2 linked regions of the Rhodopseudomonas sp. BAL398 genome follow. The protein of the gene in region 1 interacts with the protein of each later gene in a pairwise test. Links are inferred from orthologs where the notes say so. Each region holds a gene or a part of one and is shown on either strand. Other genes may lie near its edges. The genes, in order: RBJ75_RS15560 and RBJ75_RS15000.

What was found.
Region 2: the proteins of RBJ75_RS15560 (region 1) and RBJ75_RS15000 interact in binary tests that used the Escherichia coli proteins (3 or more experiments, as listed by UniProt). The link is inferred for Rhodopseudomonas sp. BAL398 from one-to-one orthologs.

What each region holds. Positions count from the first base shown.
Region 1 is NZ_CP133111.1:3,276,634-3,291,108, reverse strand. The notes cover bases 7,528-10,460. They hold RBJ75_RS15560 (energy transducer TonB), read left to right. Parts: upstream 7,528-8,527; coding sequence 8,528-9,394; downstream 9,395-10,460. Other genes in these bases: RBJ75_RS15550 (alpha-D-ribose 1-methylphosphonate 5-triphosphate diphosphatase), read right to left, coding at 10,225-10,460; RBJ75_RS15555 (DUF1045 domain-containing protein), read right to left, coding at 9,406-10,101; exbD (TonB system transport protein ExbD), read left to right, coding at 8,094-8,531; exbB (tonB-system energizer ExbB), read left to right, coding at 7,528-8,089. Also shown: RBJ75_RS15610 (phosphodiesterase), read left to right, coding at 1-513; RBJ75_RS15605 (heme ABC transporter ATP-binding protein), read right to left, coding at 525-1,319; RBJ75_RS15600 (FecCD family ABC transporter permease), read right to left, coding at 1,316-2,413; RBJ75_RS15595 (hemin ABC transporter substrate-binding protein), read right to left, coding at 2,410-3,402; RBJ75_RS15590 (hemin uptake protein HemP), read right to left, coding at 3,399-3,569; RBJ75_RS15585 (TonB-dependent hemoglobin/transferrin/lactoferrin family receptor), read left to right, coding at 3,978-6,224; RBJ75_RS15580 (antibiotic biosynthesis monooxygenase family protein), read left to right, coding at 6,369-6,704; heme utilization cystosolic carrier protein HutX, read left to right, coding at 6,742-7,257; more of exbB, read left to right, coding at 7,289-7,527; more of RBJ75_RS15550, read right to left, coding at 10,461-11,412; RBJ75_RS15545 (chloramphenicol acetyltransferase), read right to left, coding at 11,412-12,080; phnC (phosphonate ABC transporter ATP-binding protein), read left to right, coding at 12,272-13,186; phnD (phosphonate ABC transporter substrate-binding protein), read left to right, coding at 13,249-14,364; phosphonate ABC transporter, permease protein PhnE, read left to right, coding at 14,419-14,475. UniProt on the Escherichia coli protein: Interacts with outer membrane receptor proteins that carry out high-affinity binding and energy dependent uptake into the periplasmic space of specific substrates such as cobalamin, and various iron compounds (such as iron dicitrate, enterochelin, aerobactin, etc.).
Region 2 is NZ_CP133111.1:3,163,599-3,178,127, reverse strand. The notes cover bases 5,051-8,037. They hold RBJ75_RS15000 (TonB-dependent siderophore receptor), read left to right. Parts: upstream 5,051-5,459; coding sequence 5,460-7,616; downstream 7,617-8,037. Other genes in these bases: RBJ75_RS14995 (PepSY-associated TM helix domain-containing protein), read left to right, coding at 7,690-8,037. Outside these bases: RBJ75_RS15020 (methyl-accepting chemotaxis protein), read left to right, coding at 1-1,658; iron exporter MbfA, read left to right, coding at 1,953-2,924; RBJ75_RS15010 (DUF4276 family protein), read right to left, coding at 2,935-3,552; RBJ75_RS15005 (AAA family ATPase), read right to left, coding at 3,549-4,799; more of RBJ75_RS14995, read left to right, coding at 8,038-8,763; RBJ75_RS14990 (hypothetical protein), read left to right, coding at 8,760-8,957; RBJ75_RS14985 (alpha/beta hydrolase family protein), read right to left, coding at 8,977-9,984; RBJ75_RS14980 (DMT family transporter), read right to left, coding at 10,282-11,193; RBJ75_RS14975 (PilZ domain-containing protein), read left to right, coding at 11,496-12,182; RBJ75_RS14970 (DMT family transporter), read right to left, coding at 12,190-13,119; RBJ75_RS14965 (NAD(P)/FAD-dependent oxidoreductase), read right to left, coding at 13,355-14,529. UniProt on the Escherichia coli protein: Involved in the uptake of iron in complex with ferrichrome, a hydroxamate-type siderophore. Binds and transports ferrichrome-iron across the outer membrane.

The sequences.
Region 1 (14,475 bases):
TGCGTCCAGGTGTTCGATGCCGCGACCATCGTCACGCTCGATACGCTGGACGAGGAAGCGCCGAACCATGCGGGCCTATTGTGCGAGGCGCGACTGGCCTTCCTCGAGCACGCGCTCGCTTCCGCGCCGGCGGATCGTCCATTGCTGCTGTTCCAGCATCATCCGCCGTTCGATACCGGGCTGCGCTATATGGATACGATCAGGCTCACCAATCCGCAGGCCGAATGGGAGGTGATCGCGCGAACGCGCAAGCCCGATTATCTGTTCATGGGCCATCTGCACCGCCCGATCGCCGGCGCCTGGCGCGGCATTCCGTTTCACATCCAGCGCGCGCTGGCGCATCAGGTGGCGTTCGATCTCGAGGCCGAGGGCTATATCCCCGGCTCGCACGAGCCGCCGGATTATTCCCACGTCACCGTGAGCGGCGACCGCATCGTGATTCACCAGTGCTCGTTCCTGTATGACGGTCCAGCGTTCTCGCTGCAGGACCAGGCGGCGCTGAACCAGGCCTGATTCGCCTGGCATCAGCCGCTTGGCCGCATCGTCTGCGGCAGCATGAAAGGCACGCCGGCGTCGGTGAATTGGATAGCGGCGTCGACCTCGAACACCCGCCGCACCATATCGGCGGTGACGGTGTCGCGCGGAGGGCCGTCGCCGGCCAGCGCGCCGTGGTGCAATAGCACGATGCGGTCGGCGAAGCGCATCGCCAGATTGAGATCGTGCAGGATCGCGATCACCGCGGTGCCGTTTTGGGCGCGGCGGCGCGCGGTCTCGACCAGATCGATCTGATGCCGCAGGTCGAGACTCGAGGTCGGCTCGTCGAGCAGCAGCAGCGCCGGGCCGTGCTCGGCCTCGCCGCAAGCCAGTTGCACCAGCACGCGGGCGAAATGCGCGCGCTGCTGCTCGCCGCCCGACAGCGTCGGCAGTTTGCGGCGGCGAAAATCGGCCAGTCCGACTTCGTGCAATGCCGCCTCGATCAGCGGTTGTGCCGCCGGCCCGTCGCGATCGCCGGCGCCCATCGCGACGATCTCCTCGACGGTGAAAGGAAAGCTGACATTGACGTGCTGCGACAGCATCGCGCGGCGGAGCGCCAGCTCGCGCGGCGCGTAGTCGTACAGATCGTGGCCGTGCAGCCTGATCGCGCCGTGGCTGGCGCGCAGATCGCCGGACAACAGCCGCAGCAGGGTTGATTTGCCGGCGCCGTTCGGTCCGGCGATGGCGACGATCTCGCCGCTTTCGATCCGCAGATCGACGCGGTCGACCAGCGTCGCGCCGCCGATCGCGAATGACACCGCCTCGGCCTGCAGTACCGCGCTCACAGCCCGATCAGCCCGCGCTGCCGCAGCAGCATCGCCAGAAAGAACGGCGCGCCGATTGCCGCGGTCAGAATCCCGATCGGCATTTCGGCCGGCGCCACGATGGTTCGCGCCAGCGTATCGGCGCCGATCAGCAGGATCGCGCCGACAAAGGCCGAGGCCGGCAGCAGCAGCCGGTGCGACGGGCCGATCAGCAGCCGCAACAGATGCGGGGTGATGATGCCGATGAAGCCGATGACGCCGCAGATCGACACCGCGACGCCGGTCATCGCCGAGACCAGCACGATCGCGATCCGTTTCAGCCGCTCGACATCGACGCCGCTGTGAAACGCTTCGGATTCGCCAAGCACCAGCAGATCGAGCCGCCGCGCGATCATCGCGCAGACCAGCAGGGCGATCGCCAGCACCGGCGCGATGGTCGTGGTCTTGGCCCAGGTCGCGCCGCTCAGCGAGCCCAGCATCCAGAAAGTGATGTCGCGCAGCTGACGGTCGTCGGCGACGAACACCAGCATGCCGATTCCCGCATTGGCGATCGCGGCGATCGCAAGTCCCGCCAGCAGGAACAGCGCGATCGAGGTGCGGCCCGCGCGGCTGGCGATCCAGTACAGCACCATGGTGGTCAGCAGCGAGCCGGCAAAGGCCGCGATCGGCAGCAACTCATTCTGCATGAAGCGCAGATGGACGACGAGCGCGCTGTCCATCACCACGATCGATGCCGCCGCCGCGAAGGCGCCGCCGCTGGCGACGCCGACCAGCGCCGGATCGGCGAGCGGATTGCGGAACAGGCCCTGCATCAAGGCGCCGGCGACCGCCAGCAGGCTGCCCACCATGCCGGCCGCGACGATGCGTGGAATCCGGATCGACCACAGCACCAATTGATCGCGCGCCAGCACGGCGGCGCTATCGCCATGAGCCGCAAGGCCGAGCGCGGCCGGCAATCGCGCCAGCGGGATCCCGGCGGCGCCGACCGTCAGGGCGACGATCACGCTGCCGAGCAACGCCGCCGACAGCGCGCCGATGATCAGCATCGACGACGGCCGCGCAGCGCGCCACCGGCGATGAACCCGGTCGCGCGATCCGGCCTCGATCGCGCTCATTGCCGGCAGTTCGCCGCCAGCACGGCGGATTTGAAGCGGTCGGCCTCGGTTGCAAGCTGTGGATAGAGCCGGATCGCGACGTCGCGCGCCGCCGCCGCCGTCCGCGGGCCGAAGCCGAGCAGGTACAACCCGTCCATCGCGACGAATGTCTTGTCGCTCGCGACCTTGGTCATCGCGAAGGCCGGGTGCTGGTAGATCGCCTCGGCGGCCAGCGACTCCTTGCCGCGCTCGATCGACAGCACCCAGTCGGGCTTCGCCGCGACGATCGCCTCGTCATTGATCATCTTGTAGCCGTCATAGCCGTCGATCGCATTGACGGCGCCGGACATCCGTATGATCTCGTCGGCCGCGGTGTGGCGGCCGGCCACCATCGCCCGGCCATTGACCAGCGACATCACGAACATCACCCGCACCGGCTTGGTCACCTTCGCGCGTAGTTCCCGCAATTGCGCAAGATCGCTGGTCACCGCGGCGCCCAGGCAGGCCGCGCCGGCATCGGCGCCCATCGCGCGGCCGACCAGATCGATCTTGTCGAGCAGGCCCTGTTCGGAAAATGTCTCCGGCACCAGCACCAGCGGGATCTTCGCGGCGTCGAGGATCGCCATGGTTTCCGGCGGGCCGGCGCCCTGCATCGCCAGGATCAGCGTCGGGTTGAGGCCGACCACGCCTTCCGGCGACAATTGCCGCAGATAGCCGACGCCGGGTTTGTCGCCGAGCGCGGCGGCCGGAAATGTGCTGGTGGTGTCGACGCCGACGATCCGCTTCTCGAGCCCGAGATCATAGAGAATCTCGGTGATGGCGCCGCCGATCGAAACCGTCCGCGACGGATTCTCGATCGCGACGTCGCGGCCGCGGGCGTCGTGGACCACGAGCGCGCCGGCGAGGCTGGCGCCGGGCAAGGTGAGGCAGCAAAGTATCGCGGCGACTGGCGCAGCAAATCGGGCGCGACGGCTATGACGAGGGTGATAGCGGGGAGCCGAGCGGGTCATTTGGTCAGTATCAGCTTGTTCTGGGAGGTGAGGCGCAGCCGGTAAGTATCGTCGCCATGCGCGATGATGATTTCGCGCTCGGTCGAGAACAGATTGCGGCTGTCGATCCGGTTGCCGCTGACATTGACCAGGCGTTCGGGGGAGATTGCCGCCGGCGACGCCGGCATTGCTTGGTCATCTGAAAAATCTGTCGTCATTATAAATAGCGCCCCGGATGTGTTGCGATCCTGATCTAGATAGTTCAGCGCAGTATAGGCAATCCGGACGCGATCGTTTTTACAATCGATATAAACAGCGGGTACCAGGTCCCGGGCGGCGGCCTGTCATTGCGGGATGCCGACGTGGGCCGTCGATGATCAGTTGCGCCGACCGCCCGTTGCTGCCGTTCGTGTCGAGCCGAGGCGCCAGTTTACAATCGCTTTAATCTGGATCGACGGAGGTTGACCCACCCAAGGTGCGCCGATACCAAGATTTGCGAGACGTTGGCAACTGCCAGCGGGATCTCACAGCCAGCCAGCTGCCCTTCGGGGCCATGCACGCCAGCCGCATCAAGCAAAACGGGGACTGGGGCTGTCATGTTGGGGTTGAATGCGCGCGCGTCCGCGCTGTTGTTGTCTGTATCGATCCTGTCATTGGGATTGCCGGTGGGGCCTGCGCATGCGCAATCTTTCGAACAAGCCTATGCACAGGTCGGCGCGCCGATCACGCAATCGCTCGATGTGATCACGGTCGCGGTCACCAAGACCGAGGAGCGCGCAATCGACGCGCTGGCGCCGGTCAGCGTGGTGACGCTGGAGCAGATCCAGGGGCGGCAGCCGAACCGGCTGGCCGACATTTTCCAGAGCGTGCCCGGCGTCTCGTTCCAGGACCGCGGCGACGATCCGGCCACTGCCATCAATATCCGCGGCCTGCAGGATTACGGACGGGTCGCCGTTGTGGTCGACGGCGCGCGGCAGAATTATCAGCGCAGCGGCCATAACGCCAATGGCTCATTCTTCCTCGATCCGGAACTGATCGGCGGCGTCGACGTGGTGCGCGGCCCGACCGCGAATATCTACGGCTCCGGCGCGATCGGCGGTGTGGTCTCGTTCCGCACCAAGGACATCGACGACGTATTGCGGCCCGGCGAGCGCTGGGGCGTCGACATGACCGGCTCCTATGGCAGCAATAATGATCGCGGCCTCGGCTCGGTGTTCGGCGGCGTCCGGGTCGACCCGACCTTCGACGTGTTCGGCGGCGCGGTCTATCGCACCCAGGGCAATTACAAGGACGGCGACGGCACCGAGATCGGCAACACCGGCAATGACATCGCCGCCGGCTTGCTGAAGCTGACGGTGCGCCCGGCCGATGGCCATGAGATCAAATTCGGCGGCCTGTTCCAGGATTATCAATACACGGTCGGCCAGTTCAATCGCGGGCCGGTGCTGACCGCCGCGCAGCGCGCGCTCAATCAAGGCTCTTCGGTCTATGATTCGGACGCCAAGAATTACACCGGCACGCTGAGCTGGAAATATTACAAGCCCGACGACATGCTGTTCAACTGGAATGCCAGCGTCTACGGCAACCGCACCGACAACGACCAGACCAAGACCTATCATTATTCCACGAGCGGCGCGGCGCTGTGCGGCCCCGGCAGCGCCGGCAACAATATCTCCGGCTGCGTCGGCGACACCCGCGGCTATGTGATCGACACCATCGGTTTCGACGTCAACAACACCTCGCGCTTCAATTTCGGCGATTGGCGCAACGCGCTGACCTATGGGGTCGACGCGTTCCAGGACGATGTCAGGACCAGCGACCAGCGCGGCAATTCCAACATCACCACGCCGAGCGGCCAGCGCACGGTGTCGGGCGGCTTCGTGCAATTGAAGAACAATTATGCCAGCTGGCTCGAAGTGGTCAGCGCGGTGCGTTACGACCATTACGAACTCGATTCGGGCACGACCACGGCGAGCGGCGACCGGCTGTCGCCGAAGATCACCGTCGGCGTGACGCCGGTCACCGGGTTCACGCCCTATGTCAGCTATGCCGAAGGCTATCGTGCGCCGTCGATCACCGAGACCTTGATCGCCGGCGCCCATGCCACCGGCGGCGGCCCGGCCTTCTTCACCTGCCCCGACGGCAGCACCGGCCTGTTCTGTTTCCTGCCCAACGCCGCGCTGCGGCCGGAGGTCGGCAAGACCAAGGAAATCGGCATCAATCTGAAATATGACAGCGTGTTCACCGCGGGCGACAGTTTCCGCGCCAAGTTCAACGTGTTCCGCAACGACGTCGACGACTATATCGATCTGGTCGCCTCGACGCCGACGGCAACGATGTTCGGCGCCTTCAGCCAATACTACCAGTATCAGAACACGCCGCACGCCAGGATCGAGGGTTTTGAGGCCGAGACGATGTACGATGCCGGTCCCTGGTTCCTCGGCGTCGCCGGCCAGTTGCAGCAGGGCAAGAACACCGTGACCGGCGTGGCGCTGGCCAGCGTGCAGCCGCGCAAGATCACCACCACGGCGGGGCTTCGGCTGCTCGAGCGCAAGCTGACGATCTCGGCGCAATGGTCGTCGGTCGCCGCCAACACCGATCTGCCGGTCGGCTATCTGCCGTCGACGTCGTATGACCTGGTCAACCTCCAGGTAGCGTACCGGCCGACCAGCGACGTTACGCTGAATTTCTCGGTCGATAATCTGCTCAACCAGTATTATCGGCCCTATGCGATCCCGGGTTCGTCGACCGACGGCACCACGCAGAACGACGTTCTGTTCAGCAGTCCGGGTCCGGGGATCGTCTACAAGGGCGGGGTCAAGGTTCACTTTGGAGGAGCATAATTTCGACGAATATAATCTCGATGTTGCCGATGATGATCCGCGCCGATGCCCCGGCGCGGATCGCGCGTCGTCGGATCGATCGAGGTTCAGGCGATTAGTTGTTTCAACAGGCAATCTTGCAGGTCGATCAGGGGGAGAAGTCAGATGTTCATCGCGATGAATCGGTTTCAGGTGAAGACGGGCTCGGAGCCGGCATTCGAGAAGATCTGGGCGACACGGGAATCCTATCTCGATCAGGTGCCGGGCTTTGTCGAATTCCATCTGCTCAAGGGTCCGGTGGCCGAGGATCACACGCTGTATTCGACCCACACGACCTGGGTCGACAAGGCCGCATTCGAAGCCTGGACCCAGTCCGAGCAGTTTCGCCGCTCCCATGCCCGCGCCGGCAATGATCGCGGCCCCAGCCTCTATCTCGGGCATCCGCGATTCGAAGGCTTCGAGGTGATCCAGTCCGAACGCAAATCCAGCGCCGCGGCCTGAGCGCAGCGGCGCGATCACCAACCCTGAGGAGCCCGCGATGCCGAGTACCGAGTCTGCCGATCTGAAGAGCTACATGGCCGATCACGCCGACGCGGTGATTGAGGACGTGGCGCGGCAGCGCAAGGTCTCGCCCCGCGCGGTGCTCGAGGCGCTGCCTTCCGGCATGGCCCGCTTCGCCGCCGGCGCTTCCTTCGCGGCGGCGATGCAGGACATCGCGCAATGGGGCGAGGTGACGTTGATCGTCCACACCGATGACGCGATCTTCGAATTCACCGGCGCGATCCCGCCCGGCGAAATCGGCCGTGGCTATTTCAACCTGATGCAGCCCAAGGGGCTGCATGGTCATTTGCGGCACGAGCGTTGCGCCGCGGTGGCGTTCATCGAGCGGCCGTTCATGGGCAAGGCCACCGCCTTCATCGCGTTTCTCAACGTCGATGGCGGCATCATGTTCAAAGTGTTCGTCGGCCGCGACGAGGCCCATGCCTTGCGCGGCGATCAGCTCGCGCGCTTCAACGCGCTGGCGGATAAGATCAGTCAGCCGGTAACCGTCTAGTCAACCGCGCAACAGCGCTCACGAGTAAATCATGCAATCACCCCGTATCGATCGCCGCTTTTGTCGTTTCCTCACCGGCGGTGCGATCGCCCTCTGTGTCGTCGCGCTGCCGGGCGCCAGTCAGGCGGCGGTCGACGCCGCGCTGCTGCCGCACAACCTGTCGCCCTGGGGGATGTTCGTCGGCGCCGACATCGTGGTGCGCGCGGTGATGGTCGGGCTGGCGGTGGCGTCGCTGGCGACCTGGACGGTGTGGCTGTCGAAATCGATCGAATTGCGCCGCGCCACCAGGCAAGCACGGCAGCGGCTGACGCTGCTGGAAACCGACACCACGCTGGCGCAGGTTGCCGATAACAGCGGCGAGGCGCGCGACGCGGTGGCGCAATTGGTGCAATCGGCGGCGCGCGAGGCCACCCTGTCCGCCTGGCAGCTTGACGATGATTTCAAGCAGCGCGTGGCGTTGCGGCTGGAGCGGGTGGAGGCTGCGATGTCGCGGCGGATCGCGCGCGGCACCGGCGTTCTGGCGACGATCGGCGCGGTGGCGCCGTTTGTCGGCCTGTTCGGTACGGTGTGGGGCATCATGAACGCCTTCATCGGCATCTCGGAAGCGCATACGACGAATCTTGCGGTGGTGGCGCCCGGCATCGCCGAAGCGCTGCTCGCCACCGCTTTGGGTCTGGTGGCGGCGATTCCGGCGGTGGTGATCTACAACGTACTGGTGCGCCAGATCGGCGCCTATCGGGCGCTGCTGGGCGACGCCTCTGCGCAGGTGCTGCTGCTGGTCAGCCGCGAAAGCAGCCGGCCGCAGCACGGGCGCGTGCGGGCGGCGGAGTAGGGCGATGGCGATCAGGCTGGGCGGCGGGGCCGGCCGCGACGACGATCTGGTCGAGGCCCATGAGATCAACGTCACGCCGTTCATCGACGTGATGCTGGTGCTGCTGATCGTCTTCATGGTGGCGGCGCCGCTGGCCACCGTCGATATCGGCGTCGACCTGCCGGCCAGCGCCGCGCAGCCGCAAAAGCGGCCGGATCAGCCGGTGTTCGTCACGGTGAAACCGGATCTGTCGCTCGCCGTCGGGGAGGACGTCACCACGCGCGACGCGCTCGGTGAGACGCTGGCGACCGCCACCAAGGGCAACAAGGACGAGCGGATCTTCCTGCGCGCCGACAAGGTGGTGAGCTATGGCGACCTGATGGAGGTGATGAACCTGCTACGCGACGCCGGCTATCTGAAGATCGCCCTGGTCGGGCTCGACGCACGCAGCGCGCCGCAATGAACGCCTTTACGCTGCATGACAGACCCGATCATGCCGGGCTGATCCGCTGGACGGCCTCCGCGGCGGCCATCGTAGGGATTCATGTCGGGCTGATCGCCTCTGGCCTGGCCTGGTATCAGCAGCCAGAGGCAGCCGGTGTCGAGATTCCGGCGATCATGGTCGATCTGGCGCCTTCATCGTCGGCGCCAGCGCCGACCCCGCTCGACGTCGCGCCGGGGCCGCAGATGCAGCAGGCCGACGACACCGCGCCGCCGCCCGAGCCGGTGAAGCCGCCGCCGGTCGAGCCCGAACAGATCCCCTCGACGCCGGTGCAGGAGAAACCGGAGGTCGAGGCGCCGCCGGAGCAGAAGGTCCAGCCGCCCCCGCCCGAGCCCGTCAAAACCGAGCCCGCGAAAGTGGAGCCCACCAAGGTCGAGCCGGTCGAGGCCGAGCCGGTCGAGATGCCAAAGCCAAGGCCGAAGCAGAAGGTCAAACCGCCGTCGCGACAACCGCCGGCACCGCGCACCAGCGCGCCGCCGCGCGCCGAGCAGCGCGGACGGGCGGCCTCGGCTCCGACCGCGGGCGCCTCTGCTGCCGCGATGGCGTCCTTTAACCAGCGCGTCGCCGCGCATCTGCAGCGCTACAAGCAATATCCGTCCGGCGCCAAGGCCGCGGGGCAGCAGGGCACTGTCCGATTGAGCTTCACGCTCGGTCGCAATGGTCGGGTGCTCGGCGCCAGGCTGGTCGGCTCGTCGGGCTATTCGTCGCTCGACGCCGAAACGCTGGCGATGGTGCGCCGGGCCCAGCCGTTTCCGTCATTCCCGGCGGAGATGCGGCAGGGCTCGGTGAGCTTCACCGTCCCGATCCGCTTCGCGATCAGGTAATTGGCCGCGCGTCAGCGCAGCGCGAAGTGGCCGATCACCTGGAACGGCGTGGTGGCGCTGTCCTGACGGAACAGGCCGATGCGGTCGAGCGTCAGTTCGGCCAGATCGAGCGCGGCAAAATGCTCCCGCAGCAGTGCCAGCAGCGCGGCGCGGCGCTCCACTGGCAACCGGCCGGTCAGCGTCATGTGGAAGCGGAATTCATCCATCACATAAGGATATCCCCAGCGATCGAGATGATCGAGCTGGGTTGCGGTCAAAGCCTCCGGCTTGCGTCGTGCCCGGTCCTGCGCGCTCAGCGGCGCACGAAAACCGTCGAAGGTTTCGACGCAGGCCTGGGCCAGCGTCTTGAGCGCATCCGAGGGCGCCGCCGGAAGCACGGCCATGAAGCCGTCGATCGCATCGACCACGGGCACGATCGCCGGAATTGGACGCGGCATGGCGGCGAAGGTCGCGCAGGCCGCGCGCAATTCGGCTTCGCTGGTGCCGGGCAGCAGCGAAAATGGCGGCTTCAACGTGGCGTGGAAGCCGTAGACCCGCGGCTCCCGGGTCAATTCGCGCCAATCGGGCACGCGTGCGACCACGCCGTCGGGAAACGGCAGGCTGTCGCCGCCAAAGGCGTCATAGCCGAGCAGCTCGGCGCCGAAGCGATACAGCGCATCGTCCTGGGCCGGCACATAATAGATGGCGTAACGGGGATATTTCGACATCGATCCAGACTAGAGCAATTCCGGTTCTGATAGAATCAGAACCGGAATCCTCGTTTCTTGTTTTGAGGCGTTGTCTTAACGCGAAGCGGTCCCCACTTCGCGCGAAAACGCTTGAGCGTTGCGTCACGCATTCGCCAATGCGGCGCGCCGCGCGCTTTGCGTGCCGACCAGCCGATCGGCGTCGGTCAAATGCACCAGCCTTCCGCCGCTGATCACCGCGATGACGCGCGGTCGCAGCGCGACCCTGTCGTCGACCAGCACGATGTCGGCGCGTCGCCCCACGGCAATTTCGCCGCGATCGGTCAGGCCCGTCGCCGCGGCCGGGCCGGCGGACACCAGCGCCCAGGCCTGCGGCAGCGCCAGCACGCCATCGGCCGCCAGCCGGAACGCCGCCAGCAGCGGCGCCGGATAGTAATAGTCGGAGGCCAGCACCGAACACAGCCCCTTGGCGATCATGTCGCTGGCCTTGGTCCATCCGGTATGGCTGCCGCCGCGCACCACATTGGGCGCGCCGAACACAATGAAGTCGCCGCCTTGCGCGGCTTCGCGCGCGGTCTCCTCATTGACCGGAAATTCCGCGATGGTGACGCCCTGCGCGCGGAACGCCTGGCGCAATTCCGGCGTGTCGTCGTCATGCGACAGCATCGTCAGCCGCGCGGCGCGTGCCGCCTCGGCCAGCCGCGCCACCGAGCCCGGCACCTCATGGTGACGCGCCGACACCTCGGCAACGATGCGGTCGAATTCGTCATGGCTGACGCCGCTGCGCTCGACCATGCGGGCGCGCTTGGCCGGCTTTTCCATGCTGGCCAGATCGGTGTGATCGTTGAACGCCAGCAGGTCGATCCGCCCGGCGGCGATCCATTGCTTGATGGTGGCTTCGGCTTTGAGATTGTAGGTCTCGTGGCGCAGATGGAAGCGGGTATCGGCGGCCAGGTGCGGCCGCATGGTCTCGATTGCGCTCAGCAGCCGCTCGGCATTGGCGCCGCTGCGCAGGCCGGGCTCCCATGACCAGGTGGTGGCGTGAAAGACCGTGGTGATGCCGTTGCCGATCGCCTGGCGGTCGCTGTCGGCCAGCGCCACGTCGATCGGAAAATCGACCCCGGGCCGCGGCATCATCTGGCGCTCGAAGGCGTCGCCGTGAATGTCGATGATGCCCGGCAGCACCAGCAGGTCGCCGGCATCGAGTGCGGCTAGGCCGAGGCCCGTGCCAGCATCGATCGCCGCCACCTGTCCGCCCGCGACCGCCACCGACAGGTCACGGATCTGGTTGCGATACAGCACCCTGCCGCCCGAAATATCAAATCCGCTCATCAGTTCCCCTGAGGCTTGTTCTGGACCCGCGTCCGGGCGAATTCCCGGCGGCCAGCATATTTATCGAGAAACGCCTCGACCGCCAGATCGCGAAAATCCGGCAAGGCCATCCGCAAAATCTCGTGATCCCAGTCCCACCAGCCCAGCGCCGCGAGCCGATCGGCGGTGGATTCGGAGAATCGCCGCCGAATGATTCGGGCCGGGTTGCCGGCTACGATCGTATAGGCAGGCACGTCCTTGGTGACGATCGCGCCCGCGGCGACCACCGCGCCGGTCGCGATATTGCGGCCGGGCAGCACGATCGCCCCATGGCCGATCCAGACGTCGTGGCCGATATGGACGTGATGCTGGCATCGCCAGTCGAAGAACGCCGCGTCGTCGCACTCGCCCTCGAAATACGCGCTGGCCCGATAGGTGAAATGCGCCTGCGAGGCGCGCTGCATCGGATGATTGCCGGGGTTGATCCGCGTCATCGCGGCGATCGAGCAGAACTTGCCGATCGTCGCATAGGCGATCTGGCTGTCATTGACCACATAGGAGTAGTTGCCCATCGTCACTTCCAGCAGCGAGGTGCGCGCGCCGACTTCGCAATAGGCCCCGAGTGTCGAATCGGTCAGGCGCGCGGAGGGATCGATGGTTGGTGTCGTCGATAGCTTGTGGCCGGCCATGTCAGCTTCCGCACGGGATGAATGTCGCCGCAGGTCATCGGCGGGCTTGGTGACATTATCATTACGAAGACATGACGATCGGTTGATCGCGATGGTCTCGTCGACGCGAAATTCGTGGACGACGATCCGGTCATTCATCGCAATGTCATGCGGCGTTGTTAGCGATTGCGATAGCAACTGGAGGGGTCGGTTTGACTTCGCACGCCGTGATCGATGCCAGAAGGATTTCGAAGTCGTTTCAGCGCGGGCTTGCCGTGCTGGACGATGTGTCGGTGTCGGTGGCGCGCGGCGAGATGGTGGCGCTGATCGGCGCCTCCGGATCCGGCAAGTCGACACTGATCCGCGCCATTGCCGGCCTGATCCCGATCGACGGCAACAAGCACCATGGCGGCGAAATCGACATGATGGGCGATCCGATCCAGCGCGCCGGCCGGCTCAGCAGCAATCGCGCGCTGCGGGTGCGTATCGGTGTGATCTTTCAGCAATTCAATCTGGTGCCGCGGCTGTCGCTGTTGACCAATGTGTGTTTCGGGCTGCTCGGGCAGTTGCCGGTGTTGCGCGGCACGCTCGGCCGCTTCAGCGACCACGATAAGCGCAAGGCGATGCAGGCGCTGGCGCGGGTCGGGATCGCCGAACACGCGCTGCGCCGCGCCAGCGAATTGTCCGGCGGCCAGCAGCAGCGCGGGGCGATCGCCCGCACATTGGTCCAGGGCGCCGAATTGCTGATCGCCGATGAGCCGATCGCCTCGCTCGATCCGGCGTCGGCTCGCCGGGTGATGGACCTGATCGCCGACATGAACCGCAATGACGGACTGACCGTGCTGATCTCGCTGCATCAGGTCGAATACGCGCTGAAATACTGCCCCCGCACCATAGCGCTGCGCGCCGGCAAGGTGGTCTATGACGGCCCGTCGACCGCGTTGACGCCGGCCTTTCTCAACGAGATCTATGGCGCCGAATGCGCGGAATTGTTCCTGCCGTCGTTCGAAGGACAGGCGCCGGCTGCGCCATCGGCTGCCGCCGACGCATTGCCGCCGCCAGCCATGATGGCTGCCGTCGCACAGGCGAAACAGCCGATGGCTAATTACGAGCGGCTGTCCGCATAGATTTGCGAGCCGCACCTGACTTTGCCCGTGATGAAGTACCAAACTCAATCTGGAGAAGCGACATGCGTAAGCTAGCCCTGATCGGCACGGCCTTGGCCGTGGCCGCCGGCCTTTCGGTATCGGTTGCCCGTGCCGAGACCAATGAAATCAATTTCGGTGTCATCGCCACCGAGGCGAGCACCAATCTCAAGACCATCTGGGAGCCCTATTTCGCCGCGATGGCCAAGGGCACCGGCCTCAAGATCAACGGTTACTACGCGTCCGACTATGCCGGCGTGATCGAGGCGATGCGCTTCAAGAAGGTGCAGGCGGCCTGGTTCGGCAACAAATCGGCGATGGAAGCCACCAACCGCTCCGGCGGCGAGATTTTCGCCCAGTCGGTCGATTCCGACGGCAATCCGGGCTATTGGTCGCATCTGATCGTCAACAAGGATTCGCCGATCAAGAATCTCGACGACGTGTTGAAATGCGACAAGTCGATCGATTTCGGCATCGGCGACCCGAATTCGACCTCGGGCTTCCTGGTTCCGACCAGCTACATCTTCGCCGCCAAGAACATCGATCCGAAGCAGTGCTTCAAGACGCTGCGCAATGCCTCGCACGAGGCCAATGCGATGGCGGTCGCCCACAAGCAACTCGACGTCGCCACCAACAACAGCGAAAATCTGCGCCGCCTCGAAGTCACCGCGCCGGACGCCCGCAAGGACATCCGTGTGATCTGGACCTCGCCGCTGATCCCGAGCGATCCGCTGGTGTGGCGCAAGGATCTGGAGCCGGGCGTCAAGACCAAGCTTTACACCTGGCTGATGAGCTATGGCCGCGTCGGCACCCCGGACGACATTGCGGACGCCAAGAAGGTGCTGGCCGGCCTGCAATGGGCGCCGTTCAAGCCGTCGTCGAATGACCAGCTGTTGCCGATCCGTATCCTTGAAAACAACAAGGCGATCATGAAGATCAAGGGCGACAGCAAGCTGTCGGACGCCGAGAAGGCCGCCCAGATCGAGCCGCTGCAGGCCGAGATCAAGCAGTTCCAGGACGCCGCCGACAAGGCCGAGCACGGCGCGTTCAAGCAGCAGGTCGACGCCTTCGTCGCGGCCGACAAGGCTGGCGATCAGGCCAAGCTGAAGACGCTGATCGCCGAATTCGCCGCCAACGTCGCCTCGACGCCGAGCAACTAACGCCTAAGAAGGGCGCCGGACGCGCGCGTCCGGCGCCCTTCTGCGTATTGAAACATGACAGACACCATCGCCCCCCACGATCATCCGGCCGCGCCCGCGGCGCCGCGCTTC
Region 2 (14,529 bases), 110 kb from region 1 along the record:
CGAAGCTTGGCATCCTGGTTGGCGTTACGCTGGTTGGCCTATGCGCCGCCGGCTTGCTCGCCGGGTCGATGATGCAGCGGGAAATGCTGAACGCGCGGATCGAGCAGACCAAGACGATCGTCGAAGTCGCGCGCAACATGGCGATCGGGCTGCAAAAGCAGGTCGATGCCGGGCAGCTTGACAAGGCCACCGCGGTGGCCGAATTCGCCAAGCGCGCCAATTCCATGACGTTCGACAACGGCGCCGGCTATTTGTTCGCCTACACGATGGACGGGATCACCATCGCCCATTCCGATCCCAAGGCGATCGGCACCAATCGGCTCGACGTCCAGACCAACGGCCGGGCGCTATCACGCGAGCTACGCGACGGCGTCGCCGCCAACGGCGAGGTCTTGCTGAGCTACGAATTCATGAAACCGGGTGAGAAGAAGCCGATCCGCAAGCTTGGCTATGCCATGGCGATTCCCGGCTGGAACATGTTCGTCGGCACCGGGGCTTATCTCGACGACCTCGACGCCAAGCTCAAGCCGATCATGATCGCGCTCGGCCTTGCGATTTTCGCCATCGCGGTGTTCGCCGGTGTCGTCGCCATCATGATCGCGCGCAGCATCACCATTCCGCTCGGCCGGCTCGGCGCCCGGATGCGCGCCTTGGCGGACGGCAAGCTGGAAGAGGACATTCCAGGCATCGAGCGCGGCGACGAGGTTGGCGAAATGGCCGCCACCGTCCAGGTGTTCAAGGACAACGCGATCCGGATTCGGGGTCTCGAACAGGTCGAGGCCGAGACCCAGGCCCGCGCCGCCGCCGAGCGGCACGCGATGATGGAAGGGATCGCCAGGGATTTCGAAAATAGCGTCAATAGCGTGGTGCGCTCGGTCGCGGCCGCGACGGCGAACATGCAGACCACCGCGCAGTCGATGACCGCGACCGCGAGCGACGCCAGTTCGCGCGCCGCCTATGTCGGCGCGGCGTCGGAAACCGCATCGGCCACCGTCGGCATGGTCGCGGCCGCCGCCGAGGAATTGTCGGGCTCGGTGAGCGAGATCTCCCGCCAGGTGACGCAGTCTCGGGAAATCGCCGGCCGCGCGGTCGGCGACGCCGAGCGGACCAATGCCACGGTCAAGCAACTCTCCATCGGCGCCGAGAAGATCGGTGAGGTGGTGCAGCTGATCCATTCGATCGCCTCGCAGACCAACCTGTTGGCGCTGAACGCCACCATCGAAGCGGCGCGCGCCGGCGAATCCGGTCGTGGCTTCGCGGTGGTCGCCAACGAGGTGAAGGCGCTGGCGAGCCAGACCGCCAAAGCCACCGAGGAAATCTCCTCCCAGGTCTCGGCGATGCAGGCCTCGACCTCCGACGCGGTGCAATCGATCGGCGGCATCACCACCACCATCGCCCAGATGAGCGAAATCACCCTGGCGATTTCCGGCGCGGTGGAAGAGCAGGGCGCCGCGACCCGCGAAATCGCCCGCAATATCCAGTCGGTGGCGAGCGGCTCCAGCGAGATCAACAGCCACATCGGCGGCGTCAGCGCCGCCGCGACGGCGACCGGCGACGCGGCCTCCCAGGTGCTGTCGAGCGCCCGCGAGCTCGACACCCAGTCCGGCATGCTGCGCGTCGCGGTCGACGACTTCCTCGGCAAGGTGCGGGCGGCGTAGAGCGGTTTCGAGCGATAGGCCGCGCTCCATCGCGAAAGTCATTCCGGGCCTGTGCGTCCGCCGGCAAAGCCGGCCGGCGCCCGGGCCCGGATTCACTTTAAGAGTTTGACTGAAAAAGAAGCTAATAAAATCAAACTTGTTTTCGTCATTGCGAGCCGAGGACGGCGCATCGCGCCGTCCGAACGCGAAGCAATCCAGGGGCGCCAAAGCACAGAGTGGATTGCTTCGTTTTGACAGCACGCGCCCCAGGCCCTAAAGAGTTAGAATAATTCTAATCTATTGGAATCCTGCCGAATGAAGGCTTTCTCCGATCTCACCGAGCGCGAAATTCTCGCCGTGGCAATCGCCTCCGAGGAGGAGGACAGCCGGATCTATCACGCCTTCGCCGAGGATCTGTCGGAACGCTATCCGGATTCGGCCAAGCTGTTCACCCAGATGGCGCATCAGGAAACCGGCCATCGCCATATGTTGCTGCGGATGTATGAGCAGCGGTTCGGGCCGAACCTGCCGCCGATCCGTCGCGAGGACGTCAAGGGCTTCATCAAGCGGCGGCCGATCTGGCTGACCCGCAATCTGCCGCTGGATCGGATCCGCAAGGAAGCCGAGACCATGGAGTTCGAGGCCGAGCGGTTCTACGTCAAGTCCGCCGAGCAGACCACCGATGTCGGTGTCCGCAAGCTGCTCACCGATCTGGCCGAGATGGAAAAGGGCCACGAGCATCTCGCCTCGCGGCTGTCCGAGACCATCCTCACCGCTGGTGTCCGCGGCGAGGAGGACAAGACGCGCCGCCGCATGTTCGTGCTGCAATATGTCCAGCCCGGCCTGGCCGGCTTGATGGACGGCTCGGTGTCGACGCTGGCGCCGTTGTTCGCCGCCGCCTTCGCCACCCATCAGAACTGGCAGACCTTCCTGGTTGGTCTGGCCGCCTCGATCGGCGCCGGCATCAGCATGGGCTTCGCCGAGGCGCTGTCCGATGACGGCTCGATGACCGGCCGCGGCTCGCCCTGGCTGCGCGGCGGCATCTGCGGGTTGATGACCACGGTCGGCGGTCTCGGCCATACGCTGCCCTATCTGGTGCCGGACAGCTGGGCCAATGCGTTCTGGATCGCCACCGCGATCGCCGGCTTCGTGGTGTTCTTCGAATTGTGGGCGATCGCCTGGATCCGCGCCAAATACATGGACACGCCGTTCCTGCAGGCGGTGTTTCAGATCGTGCTCGGCGGCGTCATCGTGCTCGCGGTCGGGATTTTGATCGGCGGGGCTTAATCTCAATCATCTATGAAACAGACTCTACGAGAGCGTCCCTGAACGTCAAGAAGCTTGGCGACGTTGCTGACATCGGGTCAAAGTGCTTGCCAATAGCAACCGCCAATTCCAGTTTTCTCAATCCTCCTGGGAAGTAACCGGCATTCCCCAGGACCCTTTCCAATGCTTCCCATGTACCACCAGTTACTGCGTCTGGATTCCTGTATGGCGCCTGCGCTGGGATCGTCGAGGACACCTTGGGGAATGACGTGCAAACGGCTTTCCATTCACCAAAGAACCAAGCCTCCAGCTCCTCAATTGCCAGTCGATTGACAACTCGCCAATTGCCATTCGCCGACGTTTTACGTGTCAGCAAATTTGCTTCCTTAGCGAGCTGTTCCATCTTCTCCTTTAGTGCGAAGCAATCACTATTATCGCGATCGATTACGACTACTATGCGAGAAGATTCCGGCAGCCATTTCGCATATGCCCTTAGCCTGTCGCCCAATTTCTTGAGTAGATCACTCTTTCCTTGATGGGCATGGATCGTGTAAGTGGCTCGCCCCGCCAGCAATCGCGGAAGCATTTCGGCTAAAAATGCTTCCATTGAAGGTTCTTCGACCAAGATTTCCAAATGCCCCGCTTTCATTTGATGCTCTTGATCTGTCGGACCGGAGCGCCTTGGTTCGTTAGGGGGTCTCCTGCCCCGAAGTGCCCCTCCAGCCATAGATGTCCAAGAAGCGCTCCCTCGCTCATGAATTCTTCAATTCCGGGAATCTCCGACGCAAGAAGCGCCTGCGTATAGCCCTCTTCATTTCGATAGAGTACGCGAACCTCCTGCGGGCGCAGCGCATTCAAAAAGAACGGCGAGTGAGTGGTGACGAGTAGTTGTCCGCGCTCCGCCGCAGCACGGCATTCCTCTGCTAAGCCATAGAGGAGGCGCGGGTGGAGGAAATTCTCCGGCTCTTCAATTCCAATGAATGGAGGCGGCGATGGATCGTACAGCAAAACGAGGTACGCGAGCATCTTCAGCGTCCCGTCGGAGGCGAAGCGCGCAAGTATTGCATTGTCAAAAGGCGCGTCCTTTATAGTAAGGAGCAGTCGCCCATCTGGCATTGGTTCAGCTAGAACTTTTTCAATGCGCGGAACGCGAGACCGAAGCGCTCCAAATATCTCATTCAATCTCGCGGGATGTTGGTCGGATAAGTACTGGATAACATTTGCAAGATTGTCACCTGTGCGAGATAGCCGTTCTTGCGGTCCGGCTTCTGGTTGTCCTCGTGTATTGTCCACGGAAAAATATGAAACATACCATCCCGTTATAAATTCACGGAGAGCTGCCACCCGCGGATGTTCCGCAAATTGGCCGAGCGCATTAACAGCGATCAAATCGGGCGATTTTAGCGGGATATCGATGCGTTTGTCTTCAATGTCGGGCAATTCACCGCTCACGGCTTTTCCGACGCCCTCTCGATAATCAAGGAATCGAAAGGGGCGCCCATGACTTCCGCGCTTCCATTCAAGCCACTCTTCGACGACAGCGGGTGCCCCGTTGCGTTCATCAACTGCGAGATGGTATGTGATCAATGGGTAGTCCGGCTCGCGATACTTGATTTCGATAACAAGCGGACCATCAGAACCGCGTGTTTTCAATTCTTTGGCCCTGCCTCGGCGATCCCACGCGCGTCGCAGGCCTGACTCGAAGCATTCCGATAGGAATGCAAACACATCAAACACCGTCGATTTACCGCTACCGTTCGGTCCAAGCAAGACGGTCAATGGCGTTATATTCTTAAACTCCACCCTGCGCAGGGCGCGAAAGTTTTCCACCTTCAAATAAGTGATTCGCGCCATTTTTTTCGGCTTGCCGGTTTGAGCAAGCGGCATTTGATTCATGGAGTCACCTAGAACCTTCGTCCAGTCTCAGTATGGAATCTAATCTCGTGGCGCACTTCACCACTCTGGCGGCTGCGAGTATAGTGGATTGATTGGAATTTGCCATTTTTGAGAATGAGGAATCGGCTTCGGAGTTTGCCACAGGTGGCAGTGATGGACGCGCTGGATTGCCTCAGCGCGTATCCTACGAGGTCAGCTCGGGCTTCTCGCCGCGAGAGGATCACGCAATCGCCGGTTCGAGCATGGCATCCCGGATTCAATCGCCCAAGGTAATCCGAATCGCGCTTATGTCCGTGTGGCCTTTGGCGCGCACCATCTGGTCTTGGCGCCGGCCCAACACCTCAGGTTGCGTTTCGTCGATCCGGCCGCGCCGCATCGCGCGCAGCTCGGGAGCGAATGGCCGCCTGACGCGCCGGTCGCCGCGTGGTTCGCGAATTTCAAGCGCAAAATCCGGTTGTCTTGTGAGACTCGTTCTAAGAGGCATTCCATTGGCGGCCTCGCCGCCGCTCGCTTATCCCTCGCCGCGTCAGGGAATGGTCGCATCACTTTGCCGATGCGACGGCGATCGGGGGACGTGTCTTGCTGAAGAATCTGTCTGCGCTGCGTATCACTGCCGCGTCGGGCGCGTTGGCGCTCGGATGTCTGTCGGGTCAGGCCGCGATGGCGCAGTCCTCTGCCGCCTCGACCGCGCCCGGCGCCACGCCGCTGCCGGCGATGGTGGTGGTCGCGCCCAAGCCGCGTCGCGCTCAGCCGGCGCGCAGCGTCACGGCGCCCCGCGCGCCGCAGCCCAGCCGCGACATCGTCGCCGCCGAAGATCCGCGCGGTCCGATCGATGGTTATGCCGCTACCCGGAGCATGGCCGGCACCAAGACCAACACCCCGATCAACGAGACGCCGCAGTCGATCTCGGTGATCGGCGCGGCGCAGATTCGCGACCAGAAGCCGCGCAGCTTCGATCAGATCTTGGCCTATACGCCCGGCGTGGTCGGCGGCACTTTCGGCAATGACGTGCGCAACGACTGGTTTTTGATCCGCGGCTTCAAGTCCGACGACAATTCGACCTTCCTCGACGGGCTGCAATTGTTTTCGACGTCCTATGCGACGTGGAAGCTGCAGCCCTTCAATCTCGAACGCGTCGAGGTGCTGCGCGGCCCGTCGGCGATCCTGTATGGCGGCTCGAGCCCGAGCGGCATCATCAACGCCGTCAGCAAGATGCCGCCGGCCGAGCCGATCCGCTACATCGAGGCCGGCGTCAATAATTTCGGCAATCGCTATGTCGGATTCGATATCGGCGGCCCGGTGGCGATGGCGACCGACAAGGGCCAGCTGTTCACTCGGTTGGTCGGCCAGTTCCAGGGCGGCGACACCCAGACCGACTATACCCAGGACAATAATTTCTTCATCGCGCCGTCACTGACCTGGCGGCCGGATGCCGACACCAGCTTCACGCTGCTGGCCTCGGCCTCCAAGAACAACACCCGCGGCCAGAATTTCCTGCCCTATGTCGGCACCGTAGTCGACGCGCCGTTCGGCCGCATCAAGACCGACGTCTTCACCAGCGAGCCGAGCCTCGACACTTTCAATCGCACCCAGGCGATGATCGGCTATCAGTTCGAGCGCAACCTGACCGACAGTCTGACGTTCCGGCAGAACGCCCGCTACGCCCATGTCGACGTCAAATATGCGACCCTGTACGGCTTCGGCTATGCGACCACCGCCGCGGCGGCGAACATGACACGGTTCAACTTCCTGGCCCAGAACGAAGCCGCCCAGGCATCGCTCGACAACCAGCTGGAATATCGCTTCGCCACCGGCGCCTTCAGCCACACCATGCTGTTCGGCATCGATCTCAAGCACTACAATATCGACGATCTGCAGAAATTCAGCTTCGGCACGCCGATCAACCTGGTCAATCCGGTCTACACGCCGACCGCCGAGGCCAGCGGTCCGTTCCGCGACGTGACGCTGACCCAGAAGCAGATCGGCCTCTATCTGCAGGACCAGATCAAGCTCGGTCGCTTTACCCTGGTGCTGAGCGGGCGCAACGACTGGGTCAACACCGTCAATGACAACCACGCCGGCACCGGCCAGACCCGCGACGACAGCAAGTTCAGCGGTCGCGCCGGCCTGATCTACAATTTCGATTCCGGCGTCGCGCCCTATGTGTCCTATGCGACCAGCTACAATCCGTTGGTCGGCCTCAACGGCACCGCGCTGGAAAGCCCGGAAACCGGGCAGCAGAGCGAGATCGGCGTCAAATATCAGCCCAACGGCTTCAACGGCCATTTCAGCGTCGCCTATTTCGACCTCAAGCGTCAGAACGTGCTGACCACCAATCCGCTCAATCCGCTGCTGTCGATCCAGAACGGCGAGGTCACCTCGCGTGGTCTCGAGCTCGAAGCCGTCGCCAATCTGGCGCCGGGCTTCAAGGTGACGGGCGCTTTCACCACCTACAACATCTTCGTCAGCAAGGATCTCAACCCGGCGCTGGTCGGGACCAGGCCGGTGGGCACGCCCAGGCAATTGGCGTCGGGCTGGGCCGACTACACCTTCCAGGACGGCGCGCTGCGCGGCTTCGGCTTCGGCGGCGGGTTGCGCTATGTCGGCGCGTCATTCGCCGACACCGCCAATAAGCTGGTGGTGCCGGCGCGCACCCTGGGCGATGCCGCGATCCACTACGAGATCGAGAATTGGCGGCTGGCGCTCAACGTCACCAACCTGACCGATGAAATCTATGTCGCCAGCTGTTCGCAGGCCGAGGCCTGCTTCTACGGCGACCGCCGCCGCGTCACCGCGAGCGTCGGCTACAAATGGTAGCGTCGAAGGGGAGGCGGCCCTGAAGGCCCGAACCGCACGGATCTGGTCGCTGGTCCACACCTGGACCAGCCTGGTGTCGACGTTGTTCCTGCTGCTGCTGTGCATCACCGGTCTGCCGCTGATCTTTCACCACGAGATCGACGAGGCGCTGGGCTATGCGCCGGTGCATCAGGCGCCGCCGCCCGGCGCCAAGAAGCTCGGCATGGAGGCGATCGGCCGTGTCGCGCTGCAGGCCCATCCCGGGCAGGTGATCCAATATATCGGCACCAGCAATGAGGATCCGGGCATCGTCAACGTGTTCACCAACCACGCGGTGAACGGCGCGCCGGACGATGCGGTGGTGACGACGTTCGACGCCTATACGGGCCAGTCGCTCGGCCGCGCCGGCACCGGCCCGATGCTGGTGCTGCTGAAGCTGCATACCGACGTCTATCTCGGCCAGCCCGGCAAGCTGTTCATGGGCGCGATGGGATTTGTATTCTTGATCGCGATCGTCTCCGGCGTGGTGCTGTACTGGCCGTTCACCCGCAGGCTGAGCTTCGCCACCATCCGCGACGGAAAATCGCGCCGCATCGTCTGGCTCGACTGGCACAATCTGCTGGGCATCGTTACATTGGTCTGGGGACTGATGGTCGGCGGCACCGGTGTTATCAACACGCTGGCCGAGCCGATGCTGCAGCAGTGGAAATCCACTGAGCTTGCCGCGATGGTGGCGGCCTCGGGCGGCGCGCCGCCCCAGCATCTCGCCTCGCTGGATCTGGTGCTGGCCAACGCGATGCGCGCGGCGCCCGGCATGGAGCTGCGCTTCATCGCCTTTCCGGGCACGCCCTTCACCTCGTCGCATCATTTCGGCGTCTATATGCGCGGCGACGACGCGCTGACGGCGCGGCTGTTGAAGCCCGTGCTGCTCGACGGCGAGACCGGCGCGGTCACCTCGGTCATCGATTTGCCGCTCTATCTCAAGGCCCTGCTGGTGTCGCAGCCGCTGCATTTCGGCGATTACGGCGGCATGCCGTTGAAGATCATCTGGGCGCTGCTCGATGGCGTGACCATCATCGTGCTCGGCAGTGGGCTGTATCTGTGGCTGGCGAAGCGGCGCAAGCGCTCGGGCGCGCCGCAGCCGGCTTCCTTGGTGCCGTCGCGATGACCGGGCGGCTTGGGCCAGCGCCCGGCTGGCGCCGCGTCTACGGCGCCCCGCTGGTGATCGGCGCGCTGTCGCTGTTCGGATTGCTATCGGCGTTGCTGCTCGGCGATGTCGGCCGGGTGTTGTCCTGGTTCGCCTTGGCGCTGCCGCTGGCCATCTGCGTCCGGGCGTGGCTGCGCAGCCGCGCGGGCGGTTAGCGCCTGGTCGCAAAGACAATCAATGGTTGGTTTCTGACTGACTTGGCGGCGCTTGCATTGGCGGCGGACTGAGATGCTCGCGAAAGAACCTGACAATGCTCGCGTCGAAGTCGCGATGAAATGCCGTCCTGTCGAAGCCGGGCGGATCGACACAGAGCCGCGGCAGGTTCGCGGCGAACTGCGCCGTGCAGGGCGGCAGAAAGGCATAGTGACCGGCCGGCACGATGTGAATCTCAGGCTGGCCGGGCAGGCTATTGGCGACACGGGCGGTGCCCCCGGGATCGACGCCGCCGCCGCCCAGTTCGGAACGCCAGACTTGCAGCGGGATTTCGATGCCAGCCAGACTTTCTCGGGTGAGGAAGCTGGAGGCAGGGTCGGCGATCACGGCAGCCCGGATTCGCGGATCATGCGGCGGATCAGATGGAATGTCGCCGCTGCGAATCTGCTCGCAGCCTCGAGTCTTGTTCGATTCAATACAGAACGGGGTGATCCTGCGGAAAACCGCATTGCCGCCAGCCAAGATCAGCCCGGTATAGCCTCCCAGGGAGAAGCCGAACACGCCAATTCGAGCCGGATCGATGATCGCTCTGTCTTTCCACTCGTTCAGCATGAAATCGAGCAGCCGCACCATATCGGCCGGCCTCGATGCCGCCACCGTCAGGCTATCGCGCTGCGATGAATCGCTGCCATTGTCGCCGGGGTGATTGATGGCCGCGACCACAAAGCCGGCATCCACCAGCGCGTCCACGACGTCGTCGTGTCCCCCGAACCAGCCGCCGCGACCGTGCGAGACGATGACCAGCGGCAATTTTTCGCCGGTGAGCGGACAGTCTTTCACGCCCTGAACCGAGTCGATGAATTGCACGGTCAGACGACCCAGCGCCACGCGCTGCGGTTCGGCCTTGCACGGATACCAAATGGCGCCCGACAGCCGCGGGTCGGAATCGAGCAACTGAATGCCGGCGGCCTCGGCCCCTGAGCCGAACCAACAGAGGATGACGACGAAAGCCCAACACTTCCCAAGCATCAATCAGCCCCTCATCCTGCAAATCTGAGCTGATCGACGAACGACGACGGAATTATGTCGCGCGTTCCTGGTGCGGGCCTGAGAGTCTGACCGAAAAGGATCAATAGATGAGGCCTTCAAGGCCGTCATTGCGAGGAGCTGTTGCGACGACGCAATCCAGTCTGTGCTTGACGCCCCTGGATTGCTTCGCGGTCGGACGGCGCGATGCGCCGTCCTCGGCTCGCAATGACGCAATCAAGTTCAATTTTTGTTGGCTTCTCTTTCCGTCAGACTCTGGGGTGACACCGCGGCCGCGTCTCACCGCCGGGCGGCGGTCACCACCCCGGCGACCACCAACAAATAGCCGGCAAGGTGAAACAGCTCCGGCTTTTCTCCCAGAAAGACGATTGCCATCGCCGAGCCGAACACCGGCACCAGATGGAAGAACGGCGCGGCGCGGTTCGGACCGACCAGCGCGATGCCGCGGTTGAAGCAGATATAGGCGAGCACCGAGGGGAAGATCACCGCATAGGCGAGCACGCCGGCGGTCAGCCAGTCGGCGCTCGGCCGGATCCCGGCGGCAAATTCCCAGGCGGCGAAGGGCAGCAGCATCAGCGCGCCGCCGCCGGTGCCGACCACGATCAGCGACAGCGGATGGCCGGCGGGGCGCTTCGGCATCAAGGCCGAATACAGCCCGAAGGCGCAGAGCGAGGCGGCGAACATCAGGTCGCCGCGGTTGAACTGCACCTGCGCCAGCGCCGCGAAGTCGCCGCGCAGGATGATGGTCAGCACGCCGATCAGCGACACGGTGATGCCGACCCCCTGCATCGGGGTCAGCCGCACCCCGAACAGCGCCAGCGACCACAGCGCCACGAATAACGGCCCCGACGACTGGATCAGCAGCGCGTTCAGCGCCTCGGTATATTGCAGCGCCCAATAGGCCAGCGCGTTGTTGATGGCAAAGCCGGTCGCCGACAGCACCAGCATCAGCCGCCACCGCGCCCGCAGCACCGGCCAGTCGCGGCGCAAATACGGCCAGGCGAACGGCAGCAGCAGCAGCATCGCGCCGATCCAGCGCACGCAGGACAGCGTCACCGGCGGCACATGGCCGGCGACAAAGCGGCCGAGCACGATGTTGCCGGCCCAGAACAGCGAGGTCAGGCTGAGCAGCAGATAGGGCTGGTTGGCGAGCCAGCCGAGGGGGGAGAGCCGAGCGGAGGCAGGGGACAATGCGGGACAATCATCGGAAACGGCGGGATCGGGAGAATGCCGCAGTTGTGCCTGAAAACCATTCGCAAACAAGGTCCGGCCGCAGAAGGGTGCCATGCGGCGCGCCGCTCGGCGAAGCATGGCGACCGGCGACGTCGCAAGTAAGCCCGCGCCCGGACAGGCGCAATTATTGCTCGCCGGTTAGGCCGTCGATAACCAATGCGGATGGAACCCGACACGTGGTGAAACCGCGTAGAGCTACGAGGATTATGGTGTCGTCGGTGGCCCCGGAGGGCCACGCCGTGCCCCAGAGGATTGTCATCGTGTCGGTGCAGAGGTTTCTCAAGCAAAGAGCCGTGAGCATCGCGGTCGGCGGCAATTACACGCTGCCGAACTGGTATGATGCCCAAGGCAAATTGCGGTCATTCGCCTGCCGGACCAGCCGGGTGTCGCCGTTCCGGATGATCGTCGATGCGCCGGTGGTGGGCCGGATCGGCGATTCGATCGCGTCCTATTTCGGCGATTTCGGCGAGCTGAAGGGCCACATCAGCGATACGATCGCGGGCGGGTTCCTGCTCGAACTCGACATGACCAGGAAGATGCGGGAGAAAATCTCCAACCAGCTCACCTGGCTGGAGAAGAAGCAGAGCGATCCGACGATCCGCGACGTGCGGGCGCAGGCGCGCATCGTCCCGTCGGTGCCGCATTCGATTCTGGCGTTCTCCGACGGCAGCACGAGAAGCTGCTTCGTGATCGACATGTCGCTGTCGGGCGTTGCGGTGTCGGCCGATGTGCAGCCGGAGATCGGCACGCCGCTGGCGGTTGGGTCCTGCGTCGGCCGCGTCGTCAGGCATCTGCCCGACGGCTTCGCGGTGCAATTCACCGAGCTGCAGCACCGCGCCGAGCTCGAACGGCGTATCGCCCGCCCGCCGCCGTGCCGCGCCGAGGCCGCCGCAAAGCCCGCGCGTTCGCGTTCCGAGCCGGATAGCGAGGACTACTTCCTGATCTGATGCGTGGTCATTGCGGCTGCGTTTTCGGCTTGCGCGCCGCGACGATGACGCCGGCCAACACCAGCGCGTAGCCGACGGCGTGATACAGATGCGGGCGTTCGCCGAGAAAGACGATCGCCATCGCCGAGCCGAACACCGGGATCAGGTGAAAGAACGGCGCGGCGCGGTTGGCGCCGATCAACGCGATGCCGCGGTTGAAGCACAGATAGGCCAGCACCGAAGGAAACACCGCCACATAGGCGATCGAGCCGAGATTGGCGGCGTTGATCTGCGCCAGCGGCCGCGTCAACAGTTCCCACACCAGCAGCGGCGTCAGCAACAGCGCGCCGCAGCCGAAGGTGAAAGCCAGGAACGACAGACCGTGGATCTGCGGCCGTTTCTGCGACAGCGCCGAATAGAACCCGAAAACCGCCATTGCGGTGATGAAGATGATGTCGCCGACATTGATGTCGATTCCAGCCAGCGCGGTGAGGTCGCCCTTGAGCAGGATCACCATCACGCCGACCATCGACACCGCGATGCCGAGCGCCTGGGCCAGCGTCAACCGCACCTTGAGCAGGATCAACGACCAGATCGCGACGAACAGCGGCCCGGCCGATTGCAGCAGCAGGATGTTCAGCGCGATGGTGTGTTCCAGCGCGGTGTATTGCAGCGTGTTGAAGATCGCGATGCCGCTCAGCGACAGCGTCACCATCAGCCCGATGTGGCGGCGGATCGCCGGCCAATCCCGGTCCAGATGCTGCCAGGCGAAGGGCAGCACGATCAGGAAGGCGCCGACCCAGCGCGCCATTGACAGCGTCGCCGGCGGAATCTGTCCGGCCGCGGCGCGGCCGACAATGGCGTTGCCGGCCCAGAACAGCGAGGTCAGGCTGAGCAGCAGATAGGGCTGATCGAACAGCCAGGACGAGCGCGGGCGCGGAGCGTGGGGCAATGGCATGCTTCTGTGACGGAGACGGGCCGGGAGTTGTGCCAGAAACCGCCGCCGCTGCAAACCTTGGAGCGTCGTCGAGCGAAGCGGGGACCGGTTCGCGTGAAGAAAACGCGTCAAAACAACAATCTGGAATTCCGGTTCTGATCTATCAGAACGGGAATGGCTCTAGCCGGGACTCGTTGCCAGGCAGCGGCCGACCGCGAGCCCGCGCTGCCGGTCGCCCGCCATGTCGCCGGCCCGTTCAGCCGACGTTCTCGGTCTTTTTCAGCTTGCCGATGCCGAGAATGTCGAGCATCGCCTTTTCATAGAAGGTGTCGCTCTCGCCGCGGCGCATCTTGCGGATGAAATATTTCTCGAAGGCGATCTTGGCGTTGTGGACCCAGACCCCGGATGACGACCAATTGACGTTGCGCGGCGGCAATTGCGGTTGCGCCACGAAGGCGACGCCGGAATCGCCGAAATCGGCCAGGCAGACCGCGTTCCAGGTGGCCTGATGGGTCGGCTGCTGGCCGTCGAGCAGCTGCTTGATGTTGTGCGCCGTCGCCGTCACCATCGATTCGATCATGAAGCCGGTCTTCGGCACGCCGCAGGGAACCGGGGTGGCCTCCATCGGCGGGATCGCCACGCAGACGCCGACCGCGAATACGTTCTGGTATTTCGGATTGCGCTGGTGCTTGTCGATCAGCACGAAGCCGCGCGGATTGACCAGCCCGTCGAGCCCGCGCAACGCCGCGATGCCGCGAAAGCCCGGGATCAGCATCGAATAGCCGAACGGCAGCTCGGTGGTTTTCTTGATCGAGCCGTCCTCGGCGATCTCCTCGACCGTCATCTTGCCGGCTTCGATCTGCTTGACCCGGGTGTTGGTCATGAACTTGATATGGTGCTGGCGCATCTCGCCTTCGAGCAGGCCCTTGGTATCGCCGACCCCGTCGAGCCCGAGATGGCCGATATAGGGCTCCGGGGTGATGAAGGTCATCGGCACCTGGTCGCGGATCTTGCGGCGGCGCAGCTCGGTGTCGAGAATGAAAGTGTATTCATAGGCCGGGCCGAAACAGGACGCGCCCTGCACCGCGCCGACCACGATCGGCCCCGGCTTCTTGCAGAACGCCTCGAAGGAGTCCGCGGCCTGCGTGGCGTGGTCGATATGACAGATCGACGAGGTGTAGCCCTCCGGTCCAAGTCCCTCGATCTCGTCGAAGGCCAGCTCCGGTCCGGTGGCGACGATCAGATAGTCGTAAGTTAGCGAGGTGCCGTCCTCGAGTTCGACGCGATTGTCGTCGGGATGGACCCTGGCCGCCGGTACCGGCTTGAAGTTGATGCCGCGGCGGGCGAACACCGGCGCCAGATCGACCTGAACCGAATCCGGCGTGCGCCATTTCACCGCCACCCAGGGGTTCGACGGCACGAAGTGATAGA